DNA from 3 places in the Raoultibacter timonensis genome. Region 3 is predicted to be linked to each of the others. Evidence: predicted binding sites of a transcription regulator. Region 3 holds the regulator's gene; each other region holds the start of a gene.
The links. The regulator HrcA, encoded in region 3, represses chaperone genes, less so after heat shock. The targets are predictions, from matches to a motif close to TNTTAGCANNCNNNNNNNNNGNNTGCTAANA.
Positions count from the first base shown of each region.

Region 1: MWL89_RS03030 (co-chaperone GroES) is a predicted target of HrcA. The motif match lies at 2,375-2,405, and genes of this name have one in related genera.
Region 2: MWL89_RS00810 (phosphoadenosine phosphosulfate reductase) is a predicted target of HrcA. The motif match lies at 2,449-2,479, and genes of this name have one in related genera.

Region 1 is NZ_AP025564.1:769,755-774,225, reverse strand. It holds gene MWL89_RS03040 (hypothetical protein) at 1-181, opposite strand, end outside; gene groL (chaperonin GroEL) at 282-1,913, opposite strand; gene MWL89_RS03030 (co-chaperone GroES) at 2,012-2,299, opposite strand; gene MWL89_RS03025 (response regulator) at 2,511-3,299, opposite strand; gene MWL89_RS03020 (sensor histidine kinase) at 3,292-4,471, opposite strand, start outside.
Region 2 is NZ_AP025564.1:246,574-251,044, reverse strand. It holds gene MWL89_RS00830 (hypothetical protein) at 1-779, opposite strand, end outside; gene MWL89_RS00825 (helix-turn-helix domain-containing protein) at 769-999, opposite strand; gene MWL89_RS00820 (hypothetical protein) at 992-1,252, opposite strand; gene MWL89_RS00815 (helix-turn-helix domain-containing protein) at 1,422-1,832, shown strand; gene MWL89_RS00810 (phosphoadenosine phosphosulfate reductase) at 2,544-3,881, shown strand; gene MWL89_RS00805 (IbrB-like domain-containing protein) at 3,871-4,392, shown strand.
Region 3 is NZ_AP025564.1:2,118,104-2,122,574, reverse strand. It holds gene dusB (tRNA dihydrouridine synthase DusB) at 1-719, shown strand, start outside; gene hemW (radical SAM family heme chaperone HemW) at 703-1,812, shown strand; gene hrcA (heat-inducible transcriptional repressor HrcA) at 1,980-2,987, shown strand; gene dnaJ (molecular chaperone DnaJ) at 3,016-4,137, shown strand; gene MWL89_RS08675 (RsmE family RNA methyltransferase) at 4,150-4,471, shown strand, end outside.

The sequences.
Region 1 (4,471 bases), 1.3 Mb from region 3:
TCATCGGGTCTCTGTTGCTGATTGGATCTGCGATCAGAAAAGCTCTTTCGGCGCTCGAATTGCCTTTCGCAGAGCGCATAATCGAAAAAAGCTGCACGAAACCTCCCGATCCGCTGCGCTGCCCGTCGAGGGGCTCTTGCGCTTTTCGCAGGATCCGGCGGCGCCGCGCTTCCGTACACATCGACCGACGCCCCAATGCCTCGACGCTTCAAAAAAGGGCGGCCCGAAGGCCGCCCAATTTCCGAGTTTGAAGCTTTACGGTAAAAACGGTAAGCGAGCGCTTACATCATCCCGCCCATGCCGCCGGCAGCGCCTGCGAGCGCGGACAAATCGGGGCCGTCTTTCGGAATCTCGTTGATGGTCGCCTCGGTGATGAGGATGAGCGCACCCACGGAAGCAGCGGACTGCAGCGCGGTGCGGGTAACCTTCACCGGATCGTTGACGCCCATCTCGATCATGTTGCCGTACTCGCCCGTAGCGCAGTTCAGGCCTTCGCCGACCTTCATGCTCTTCACGTGCTCGACGACAACGCTGCCTTCGAAACCGGCGTTCTGAGCGATGGCGCGCATCGGAGCCTCGAGCGCCTTGCGCACGATGCCGACGCCGACCTCTTCGTCCTTGTCGGCGGTCTCGACCTTGTCGAGCGCGGGGATGGCGTTCACGAGAGCCACGCCGCCGCCGGCGACGATGCCCTCTTCAACCGCAGCGCGGGTTGCCTGCAGGGCATCCTCGATGCGGCTCTTCTTCTCCTTGAGCTCGCTTTCGGTAGCAGCGCCGACCTTGAGCACCGCAACGCCGCCGGAGAGCTTGGCCAAGCGCTCCTGGAGCTTTTCGCGGTCGAAATCGGAATCGACGCGATCGAGCTCGGCCTTGATCTGGTGGATGCGATCCTCGATGGCCTTCTTGTCGCCAGCACCGTCGACGATGAGCGCGGTGTCCTTGGTGACCTTGACGGTCTTGGCATGGCCCATCATGTCGATGGTGGCATCGGCCATGGTCATGCCGAAGTCCTTGTCGATGACCTGCGCACCGGTGACGGCGGCGATGTCCTCGAGGATGCGCTTGCGGCGATCGCCGAAGCCGGGGGCTTTGATGGCAACGCAGTTGAAGGTGCCGCGCAGCTTGTTCAGGAGGATGGTGGCCAGAGCCTCGCCCTCAACGTCTTCGGCGACGAGGAACAGCGGGCGACCGGACTTCATGACCTCTTCGAGCAGCGGAACCATGTCTTGGATGTTGCTGACCTTCTGGTCGGTCAAAAGGATGTAGGGGTCCTTCAGAACGGCTTCCATCTTCTCCATGTCGGTAGCCATGTAGGGAGAGATGTAGCCGCGGTCGTACTGCATGCCCTCGACGATGTCCATCTCGAGACCGAACGTCTGACTCTCCTCGACCGAGATCGCGCCGTCCTTGCCGACAGCGTCCATAGCCTCGGCGATCTTCTCGCCGATCTCGGCATCGCCTGCGGAAATGGTGCCGACGTTGGCGATCTGATCCTTGCCGGAAACCTCGGTTGCGGTGTTCTTGATCTCCTCGACAACGGCGTCGGTTGCCTTCTGGATGCCGCGGCGGATACCGAGCGCATCGGCACCGGCGGTCACGTTTCGCAGACCCTCGGAAACGATGACGTCGGCGAGCAGCGTTGCGGTGGTGGTGCCGTCGCCCGCAACGTCGTTGGTCTTAACGGCAACTTCGCGGACGAGCTGGGCGCCCATGTTCTCTACCGGATCCTCCAGCTCGACTTCCTTGGCGACGGTCACGCCGTCGTTGGTGATGACGGGCGCGCCGTAGGACTTCTCGAGGGCGACGTAGCGGCCCTTGGGGCCAAGGGTTACCTTAACGGCATCGGCCAACTTGGAAACGCCGGCCGCAAGTGCGCTGCGCGCATCGGCTTCGAACTTGATATCTTTTGCCATAGTGCTCATTTCCTCTCATTTACTTACTGCAACCCGCGCTTTCCGCATCGATGCAGCGAAAAGGCGGTATGTTTGACAGGGATACAGAAAAACTAGGCTTATGCGAAGACCGCATACAGGTCGTCGGCACGCAGGATCAAAACGTCCTCGCCGTCGACGGTAACCTCGGTGCCGCCGAACTTCCCATAGATAACCTTGTCGCCGACTTCGACGGGCATCGGCAGATGCTTGCCGTCCTTGTCGAGCTTGCCATCGCCTACGGCGAGCACAACACCGGTCGTCGGCTTCTCCTTGGCCTCCGACGCAATGTACAGACCCGACGCAGTCGTGGTCTCCGCCTCATCCGGCTTGATGATCACGCGGTCACCCAATGGTTTAAGATTCATATCTATGCCTTCCTTTCGATCGGCTCTTTCTGAATCACGTCACGTTGCTCTATTTAACCACTCGTTTGAGCTGAGTGCTAGCACTCTTGAGTAACGAGTGCTAAACAATGCGGTATATTACCACCAACGGCAGGGAATGCAACCCAATTTGAGAAAACCTAAGTCTCTTTGACTTAGGTTTCACAAGGACTCTACACATCGTACCCCAGCTTCACGACCCCGGCACCACAAGCCCGTTCTCGTAAGCGAGCACTACGAGCTGCGCGCGATCGTGTGCGCCGAGCTTCGACATGATGCGAGCCACATGGGTTTTGACCGTTGCCGGAGAGATAACGAGATCGGACGCGATATCGTCGTTCGTGAGGCCCCGCGCCACAAGAGCGAGGATTTCCCGCTCGCGCTCGGTGAGCACCGAAAGCGATGTCTCGGAATGAACCCTGCGCGTGCGCGATTCGACGAACGTTTCCACGAGCCTACGCGTAATCGAAGGCTGGATGAGGGCATCGCCTTGGGCGACCACCTCGATGGCATCGGCTATATCGTCGGGCTCGGAATCTTTGAGCATGAACCCGCTCGCCCCGGCGGAAAGCGCGTCGTACACGTATTCGTCGATATCGAAGGTCGTCAGGATCAGGACGTGCGTATCAGCCAGCTCGGGATCGGCGGTGATTTCCGCCGTCGCCTCGATGCCGTTCTCGATCGGCATGCGTATATCCATGAGCACCACGTCGGGCTTCGTCTCGCGCACGCGCTCGACCGCCTCGCGCCCGTTGCTCGCCTCCCCCACCACCTTGAGGTTCTCGAACGACGAGAGGATGAGTTTGAACCCGTTTCGCACGAGATCCTGATCGTCGGCGATCACCACGCGCAGCTCGGGTCCGCGGCTGAGCGCCTCGTCGGCCATGCGCGCAGCCTCTTCGCTGCGCTGGCGCAAGCGCTCCTGCATCTCCCGGTATTTATCGTTGTAGAGGTCGGAGCCCCCGATGAGTTCTTCAGCCATGATTCCTCCCAGCTTCGGTCAAAGGGATGCCCACGCGCACGGCGAATCCCTTGCCCGCGCGGTTGTGCGCGGTTATCGTGCCATCGAGCAGGCTCACCCGCTCGTTCATACCCTCGATGCCGTGCCCGTCGGTTGCGCCCTCGTCGCTGCGCCCGCACCCGTCGTCCTCGACGGAAAGCCGCACCGTCTCGCCATCGACGGCGAGACGAATCGAAGCGTGGCTTGCCTGCGCATGTTTCACGATGTTGGTTGCAGCTTCGCGGGCGATGCCGAACAGCGCCACATCGATATAGGCGGGAACCCGTTCGCGATCGAAGCCCGAAGCGTCGTAGTCCACCTCGATGCCCGCATCCTCGAGGTACGAGACGATATCGGCCATACGCTCGGTTCCCACAGTCGGAGCCGTTTCGGCCTGGGCATCGCCGCTGCGAAGCACGCCGATCATGCTACGTATCTCCTCGAGGGCGTCCTTCGAGGTTGCGCGGATCGTGCCGATGGCCTCTTTGGCGGCTTTCGGATCCTTGTCGATAAGGCGATCGGCCGCCGCAGCCTGAATGCTCACCGCCGACAGCGAGTGAGCCGTAATGTCGTGGATTTCGCGGGCGATGCGGACGCGCTCCGCCTCGACACGGCGGGCAGCCTCTTCCTCGCGGCTCTTCTCCGCCGCGATGGCGCGCTGCTCGGTTTCGAGCACGTACTCCTGATGGGTGCGCAGGGCGAAACCGCCGAGCGCGGCAGCCACCATGTACGTGACGTTCTGCAGCCGCATAAGATCGGCCAGGCTTTCGCTCTTCGTCGGCGGCGCAATGAAGAGCAGCGAGGCAACCGCGAGCACGGTGGCAACGATGGCCTCCGTGCGATCGCGCTCATGGGCTATCGTGAACAGCGCGATGATCGGGCCGAGCACGGCAAGCGTATATCCGTTCAAAACGCTCTGCGTTCCGAGAAAGGCTATCATCACGAAGATGAAAACGAGCCAAGGCGATTTGCGCCGCGCCACAAGCGGCAGCGTAGTCAAGCCTACGGCAACGTACGCCCCCGTCTGCGGCATGGAGTTCGGTATGCCGAGCAATTGGCGGAAAAGCTCATCGGGCATAACGACCGACGACAGCGTCAAAAGAAGCTGTGCGCAGCCGAACGCGAACGCACCGAGCGCGACGGCGGCATCGAAC
Region 2 (4,471 bases), 1.9 Mb from region 3:
AGCGCCCTGCGCGTCTTCGGTTCGAGGAAGCGCATGATGCCCGAGGGGTTCTTCGGGTCGAGGAGGCGTTCGGCGTGCGGGAAGAACCGCGCGCGGCGGTCGGGGTAGTCCTCTCGCATCGATTCGGCGAGGTCGGACATCGCCCGTTCGATCCGGGAGCGGTCGTAGCCCATCTTGAGCAGGGCGCAGTAGTTCGCGTATCCAAACGATGCGCCGTCGGTGTTCGGAAGGAACGCCTTCAGGGCGTTGAACCCCTCGATGCTCTTCTTCTTGAAAACGGATTCGGAATCGGAATCAGAATCTGTATCTGTCTTATTTATTGGGTCCAGTTTTGGGACGGGTGGTGTCATCTTGACACCGCCCCCCGGGCGGGAGCCCGCAGCCGCAGGGGCGGCGGGCGCAGGCTCGGTGAAACCGGTAGTGTCATTTTGATACCACCCGTCCACCTGCCGATTGTTGAAAACCTCGGGCTTTGCGGGAACGAACGCGACGGCGTTGGGGCCGAGCCGGTAGGAGGTGAAGGGCACTCCGTTCACCGTCTTCCTGTCCCGCACGATGAAGCCCTTCGCTTCAAGGGAGTCGAGGATGCGGATGGCCGTCGACTTCGAGCAGCCCAGCCAGAACCGGAAGTACCGCAGCGAGCATTCGCAAGGGCAGCCCGCCTGGCAGAAGCCGTAGATTATGGCGTAGGCCACGAGCTCGCTGCCCGATAGGCCCATATCCTCGACCATGTGGCCCATGAGCACGACGTAGCCGTCCGAGCGCGCGCTATTCGGCACGGTTCTCCCCTCCTTCCGAAGGCAAGGCGACGCCGACGCATTTGGCGAGCGACGCCTTCGATATCTTCCAGTTGCCGTTCTCGCTGGTCTTCCATCCGGCAAGGCGGCCCGTCCCCAAGAGCTTGTAGACCAAAGGGGGGCTGCATTCGAGGACGTCGCACGCCTGGGACACCGTGCACCAGTTAGACAGGGATTCCAGCTTCTCCGAAAGGCTAGTCATGCCGATCACCCTCGCGGCGCGCGCTGCCGGACACCTCGCTCAAGGGAACCTCTGCGAAACGGGCGAGGTTGACGAGCTCGACGGAGTTCAGGTTCGGTGCGTGCCTGAGGTTCATGAGGCAGACGATCTTCTTGAAGGGAACCCCCGTCGCGGTGGCGATGGAGCGGTAGTCTATGCGTTGGATCCGCGACAGTTCGGACAGCGCCGTGTAAAGCGGCCCGTAGTCGATTTTGGGCGTAGCGAGGCAAGGCATCTGAGTGCTTCCAATGCGTTCCGTTGTTTGCTGGACGGTCGAAGGGGTGACTATTCCCTTCAATAGTAATATCTGCCGATGCTGCTTGACTTGGAAATCTTGCCACTTTTTCAATCATAGTGTATGGTGAGTTTGATTATTCAACTCCATCCCTAGAGAAGGAAAACCTTTGAATACCGGAGACTACAAACGCCTTGCCCCGAAAGAGCTCGGACGTTATATGCGCTACTACCGCTCCAAGGCGGGAATCACCGCGAAGGGGGCGGCCGAGGTCATCGGGAAGACGTACCAGGCCATATACCGCTATGAAAGCGGGACTACGTCTCTCAGCCCGGTCGACATGTTCCGGTTGCTCGCCTTCTACGGGGTCGCCGAAGACGACGCCTTCACCGAGCCTTGGGAGACGGTCGACAACCCTTCGCGCGTCAAGGCGGCGGGCTCGCTGCGGGCGCAGGAGCTGATGGAGGTGTTCGCGTCGCTCGGCGACCAGGAGCAGAAGGTCGTCATGCAGGTGGCGCGCCTCGCCAAGAAAAGCATGGGGGAAGACGGCTCGAAGCCTGGTTGCGGCGAGCTGGAATAAGCGCCTGGCTCCCGAGGACGGCGTGGCACAACAGCCATGCCTCGGTTTTCTGCGAAGTTGCGAAAATGCGAAAACCCGCAATATAGCAGTTTCGCATATGCGCAATCACTATCAAAGATCGCGCAGGAAGCAGGGCGGCCGCCGAGTGACCTCGACGGCGTTTTTGCCTATCCAGTCGCAATGAGATGACTTCGTGCGTGCGAGGAATCGCTTGTTCGAAAGCGTGCGCTCGCCTGCGAGGCGATACCAGCCATATCGTCGTCCCACATGCCAGGTCATCGATTATCGTCGCGGAGACGCAAGCCGCGAGGCGGGCGCGACCGAGGTCTTTCCTGTGCCCGATGTAGTGCATGTCGTACAGGTCGCGGTAGCGCGTAACAGATGCTGACAAAAGAAAACACGATTTTGCACCTCCGCAAGGAGCAAGGAGGACCATGGTGCCCTGCCCCATCCCAACCAGAAGCGGCGACGTATCACACCGAAAAAACTCGACTGTAGATCCTGCACTTCTGATATACCCATACTGCTCCTGGCCAAAACCCGATCTCTGCCGAAGACAAGGCCTAAGACCCTAAATCGATGAGACCGTAGATTAACGATGCCGATAGGTCAGTTTTTATGGCAATCATAATTATTTTATGCTAAACATTAGAGGAGCTTTCGCGAATGCGCCGCGCAAGCCGCAAAACGGCATCCAACGGCATCGACCATATGATTAGAAGATACACCGAACAAAACGTTTTCGAAGCGCTGCAGGACCGTCTTCGGTTCGTGTTCGAAGAGTTCGACAACGTGTTCGTATCATTCTCGGGCGGCAAGGACAGCGGCCTTCTGCTCAACCTGGTGCTCGACTTCAGAAACAAACACTTCCCCAACAAGATCGTCGGCGTGTTCCATCAGGATTTCGAAGCACAGTACTCGGCCACGACCGAGTACGTCGAGCGCACCTTCGACAGAATCGAAGGAGAAACGGAACCCTACTGGGTGTGCCTGCCCATGGCCACGAGAACCGCCCTCAGCAGCTACGAGATGTTCTGGTATCCGTGGGACGACGAGAAGGAAGACGCATGGGTCCGTCCCATGCCCGAACGCCCTTACGTCGTCAACCTCGGAAAGAACCCTATCGAAACCTACCGCTACAGGATGCACCAAGAAGATCTTGCCAAGCAGTTTGGAAGGTGGTACCGGATGGCGCACGGCGGCGGAAAAACGGTCTGCCTGCTCGGGATCCGCACCGACGAATCGCTGCACCGCTACAGCGGAATACTCAACAAGCGCCATGGCTACGAAGGGAAATGCTGGATCACTTCGCAATTCAAGGGCGTTTGGGCCGCAAGCCCCCTTTACGATTGGTCGGTGTCCGACGTCTGGCACGCAAACGCGCTCTTCGGATACGACTACAACCGCCTTTACGACCTGTACCACATGGCGGGCCTCTCGCCCGATCAAATGCGGGTCGCCTCCCCCTTCGGAGATTCGGCGAAGGACAGCCTCAACCTCTACCGTGTGATCGATCCCGAAATATGGGCCAAGCTCGTCGGACGCGTGCAGGGTGCGAACTTCGGCGCAATCTACTGCCGCACCAAGGCCATGGGATATCGAAACCTGGAACTCCCCGAAGGGCACACGTGGAAATCGTTCACGTTCTTCCTGCTCGAAACGCTCCCCCACCGGCTGCGCGAAAGCTACGTGCGCAAGTTCAAAACCTCGATCGAGTTCTGGCACGAAACAGGCGGAGGCCTGAGCGAAGAGGTCATATCCGAGCTCTTGGAGCGCGGCTACCGCATAAGGCGCAACGGCGTTTCCAACTATACCCTTCGCAAGAATTCCCGCATCGTGTTCGAGGGCGACCTTCCCGACCACACCGACGACGTGAAGAGCACCAAAGACATCCCCAGCTGGAAGAGAATGTGCTACTGCATCCTGAAGAACGACCACAACTGCCGCTTCATGGGATTCGGGCTAACGCGCGAGCAGCAAAGGCACGTCGATGCTCTCAAGCGCGAGTACCGGGCGGTAATCGGAAAGCGAGGAGAGAATGGAGCCTAGAAGCCCTGTATACAACGTAATCGCCGTACCGATCGAGAAGGTGAAGCCGAATTCGTACAACCCGAACTCGGTGGCTCCACCCGAACTCGATCTGCTTTACGACAGCATCAGGGAAGACGGCTACACCATGCCCATCGTGTGCTACTTCGACGAGGCGGGCGACGAATACGTGATCGTGGACGGATTCCACCGCTACCGCGTCATGCTCGAGCACCCCGACATCCGCGAACGGGAGGGCGGCATGCTGCCGGTATCCGTGATCGACAAGCCGCTCGACTGCCGCATGGCATCAACGATCAGGCACAACCGCGCACGGGGATCCCACAACGTCGACCTCATGAGCAGGATCGTCGCCGATCTCCACGAGCTCGGCCGCTCGGACGCATGGATATCGAAGCACCTCGGCATGGACAAAGACGAGATCCTGCGCCTCAAGCAGATTACGGGGTTGGCGGCCCTGTTCAAAGACGCCGAGTTCAGCGCATCATGGGTTCCCGAAGAAGACGCCTAAAAACCCCGATTTTTATCATGGGGTTTTTAGGCTCCATACTGTAATATTGAAGAAAGGAGGTTGCCATAGGGGAACGAGG
Region 3 (4,471 bases):
TCGCATACCTCGACATCAATATGGGCTGTCCCGCCCGAAAGATCGTTTCGAAAGGCGACGGCAGCAAGCTCATGACCACGCCCGATCTCGCCCGCGAAATCATCGAGCGGGTTGTCGATGCGGTTTCGGTCCCGGTTACCTGCAAGTTCAGGAGGGGATACGCCGTCGGCGAGGAACTTGCGGTTCCGTTCGCCGTCATGGCCGAGCGGGCTGGTGCGGCGGCGGTCGCCGTGCACGGACGCTATGCGATGCAGTACTACAGCGGAAGCGCCGATTGGGATACGATTGCCGAAGTGAAGCGCGCCGTAGCGATTCCCGTCATCGGAAACGGCGACGTGAGAAGCGGCGACGACGCGCTCGCTATGGTGAAGAAGACCTGCTGCGATGCGGTGATGGTCGCCCGAGGCGCTGAGGGAAACCCCTGGGTGTTCGCCGACGTGAAAGCTGCGCTGGCGGGCTCCGATCGGCCGAAGGCACCGAGCTGGGAAGATCGGCTCGCCATGGCCCATCGTCACGCCGATCTGCTCGATCGGCGAGGCGGAAAGAACATCGTGCGCATGAGAAAGCACGCCATGTGGTACCTAGCAGGGCTTCCGCACGCGTCGGTTGCCCGCAAGGAGATCAATTCCTGCCAAACGCTTGCGGATTTCGATCGCGTACTCGAAGCGCTGCGGCTGGCGATCGAGAAGGGATGCGAAGACCATGTACGACCCGTATAAGGCGCTCTACCTGCATATCCCATTTTGCAAGCAGCGGTGCGCGTACTGCGATTTCGCAACGCGGGCTGCGGATTGCGACGATCCCGCGATCGCCGACTACGTTGACGAGCTCGTGCTCGAGATCAGGCGCGCTTCGCGCGAGGGAAAGCTCGGCAGCATCGAGACCGTATACATCGGGGGCGGAACGCCGAGCCATATCGGCATGGGCAACCTCTCGAAGCTCCTGTACACGCTTTCGACCTCGCTACATCTGACGCCCGAGGTGGAGTGCACGATGGAGGCGAACCCCGAGAGCCTGACCGAGCCCATGGTGAAGGACCTGTGGGCGCTCGGGGTGAACAGGCTCTCGATCGGCGTGCAGAGCTTCGACGACGATCTGCTGAGGAAGCTCGGGCGCGTACACGATGCGGAAACCGCGAAGCGGGCCATCGCCTGCGCTCAGACGCGGTTCGAGAACGTGAGCATCGATCTCATGTGCGGAATTCCCGGGCAGAGCCACGAGAGTTTCGCGGCGGATCTGGCGTGCGCCATCGAAGCGGGCGTTGCCCATGTGAGCGTGTACCCGCTGACGGTCGAAGAGAACACGCTGCTCGAAACCCTCGTGGAGTCGGGCGCTCTCGAAGCGCCGGTTGAAGACGTGCAGGCTATCATGATGGAAACCGCGCTGCGCGTACTCGATCCGGCAGGCTATGCGCGCTACGAGGTCGCAAGCTACGCGAAACCCGGATTCGAATGCCGCCACAACATCGCCTATTGGACGGGGAAGCCCTATCTCGGCTTCGGCACGTCGGCCGTCACCATGACCCAGAACGAAGCGCGGCGCATGCGCGTTCAGGATGGGCAGGTCATCGACGATCTCGACAGGAGGCAGATGTGCGCCGAGGACCTCATGCTCGGCATGCGCATGGTGCAAGGGGTGAGCGACGAGCAGGTTGGGGCTGCGGCGCTTCTGCTGCCCGAGTCGTTGACCGTTTTCCGCGGGCTTGTCGAGGCGGGGCTCGCCGAACGCCGCGAAGGGCGCTACCTTCCCACGGTTATGGGGTGGCTGTGCGGCAACGAGTTGTACGGGCGCATCTTCGATATGGCTCCGTAAGCCGCCGGTCCGTTGCGGGCGGCGATCGGCTCCCGACCGTAGGGACCGTCTCTGTGGTGCTTACGTCAAGATACCGATAAAACACAAGAATGATTAGCACTCCTTGGGCGAGGCTGCTAAAATACGTGGTTGGCTTCGTATGGGATCGAACGGAAGGAAGGCGAGCGGTGCTCTCTGACAGACGGCAACGGGTTTTGAGCGCTCTTATCGAAGAATACGTTGCCCGGGCGCTCCCGGTCGGATCGCGCACGCTTGTCGAGAGGTACAAGCTGGGCGTGAGTCCTGCAACGGTGCGCAACGAGCTTTCGGTGCTCGAAGACGCCGGTTATATCGTGCAGCCCCACACGTCGGCAGGGCGCATTCCGACCGACGTCGGGTATCGTGCGTTCGTCGACGAGCTGCTCGAAAGCGGGCTTGCAACCGATGAGCTTCCCTACAGCGATACGGTCGAGGAGCTGAAGAGGAACGCAAGCGAGCTCGACGATCTGATCGAGCGCACATCGGTTGCGCTGACGCGTTTGACCGATTGCCTCTCCATCGTTTTAGCGCCTTCGGTGCTCGCTCTGCGCATCCGCCAGATTTCGCTCATCTCGCTTTCGGTCCATCGTGCTTTGGTGGTGCTCGTAACCGAGGACGGCCAGGTTCTCAACCGCTCCGTCGAGTTCTCGGAAGAAGTCTCCTCCGACGATCTGGCAGCCGTGCAGAACCTCTTGAACGACGTATTCGCGGGAAGATCGCTTACGGAGGTCAGGGATCGCATCGATCTCGAGGCGGCCGAGGCGTTGGGCGATCCGCTGGTGAGGCTCGTGCTCGAAGAGGTCATGTACTGCCTGCAGGAAAGCGATACGGGGCGCGCCCATCGCATCGGCGTGAGCACGCTCTTGCGACAACCCGAGTTCAGCCACGCCCAAGCGCTCCTTCCCATCATGCAGATCCTCGAAGACGACGCGGTGCTGCTTCACGTGTTCGACGATGCGACGGCGGGTATCGGGCCGATCGTGCGGATCGGGCACGAGAACAACGACGAGGCTCTTTCCGGCGTTTCGGTCGTTGCAACCCAGTACGGTCGCGGCGAGGCTGCAGGCGTCGTTGCGGTGATCGGACCGACGCGCATGGATTATTCAAAGGTCATCAAAGCGGTCAGGCTCGCGCAGAGCGCGTTGCAGGACAGCTGATTGTAGATTGTAGAAAGGTATCCGAGCAATGGCCAAAGACCTCTACGAGGTGCTCGGCGTCTCGAAAAACGCCAGCGAAGACGAGATCAAGAAAGCGTTCCGCAAACAGGCGAGGGAGCTTCACCCCGATGTGAACAAGGCTCCCGACGCAGAGGACCGTTTCAAGGAGCTCAACGAGGCATACGATGTCTTGAGCGATCCGAACAAGCGGGCCCAATACGATAGGTTCGGGACGATTCCCGGCGCGGCAGGCGGCGGATCCCAGTACGTCGATTTCGAGGACCTGTTCGGCGGAGGCTTCGGCATGGGGGATCTTTTTAGCTCGTTCTTCGGCGGTGCCGGAAACCATGCCGTCACGCGCAAAGAGGGCCGCGATATGGGCGTGGGTCTCAGGCTGACGCTCGAAGAGGTGGCCGCCGGTGCTAAGAAGGAGATCGTCTACGACCGTTTGGCGCCCTGTCCCGATTGCGACGGAACGGGTCTCGGACCCGACGGCAAAGAGGTTACGTGTCCCGATTGCCAGGGCAGGGGCCGCGTCGTCACCGTGCAGCATACGTTCTTGGGCGACATGCAGACCGCGCAAACCTGCAAGACCTGCGGGGGCACCGGCACCACCATCGACAACCCCTGCCCCGAGTGCGAGGGCCAGGGGCGCGTTCCCGATCGGCAACGCGTCACCGTCGAGGTTCCCGTGGGCATACGCGACAGCCAACAGCTGCGCATATCCGGATTCGGGGAGGCGGGCATGCAGGGAGCTGTGGCGGGAGACCTCATCGTCACCTGCCGCATCCAACCCCACGAGTTCTTCGAGCGCGAGGGCGACAACCTCCATGCCCGAGCGAACATATCCATCGTGCAGGCGACGCTCGGAGCGGAAATCGAAATAGACGGCATCTTCGACGACGAGGTCGTCAAGGTGCGCATTCCCGAGGGGTGCCAGAACGAGCAGGTGGTCCGCGTACGCGGGTTCGGCATGCCGCGCTTCAAGAGCGATAACCGCGGCGATATGTACGTGCATGTCAACGTGGTGATCCCCAAGAAAGTGACGAAGAAGCAGCGGGAGCTGCTCGAAAAGCTCGCCGAGGAGATGGGCGACGACGTGGCCGAGGAGCGCACACCGCTCCAGAAGCTTCGCGACGTGTTCAACTAAAGGCGAACGCGCATGTCGCTTCCTCATTTCTATCTCGACAACCAGGTTCTCGCGGACGAGGCGGACGAGGTATTCCTCTTGCGCCTCGCCGAAGACGACGCGAAGCATGCGCGGGTGCTCAGGCTCGCACCCGGTGAGCACATTGCCGTGATCGACGCTGCGCAGGACTACTTCGAATGCGAGATCGTCTCGTTCGACCGCGATGCGTGCTGCGTGCGCATCGCGCAGAAAATCGAGAGTGAAAGCAACGGGGCGACGGTGGTGCTCGTTCAGGGGATCGCGAAAGGCGATAAGATGGACGGGATCATCCGCCACGCGACCGAGATCGGTGTAG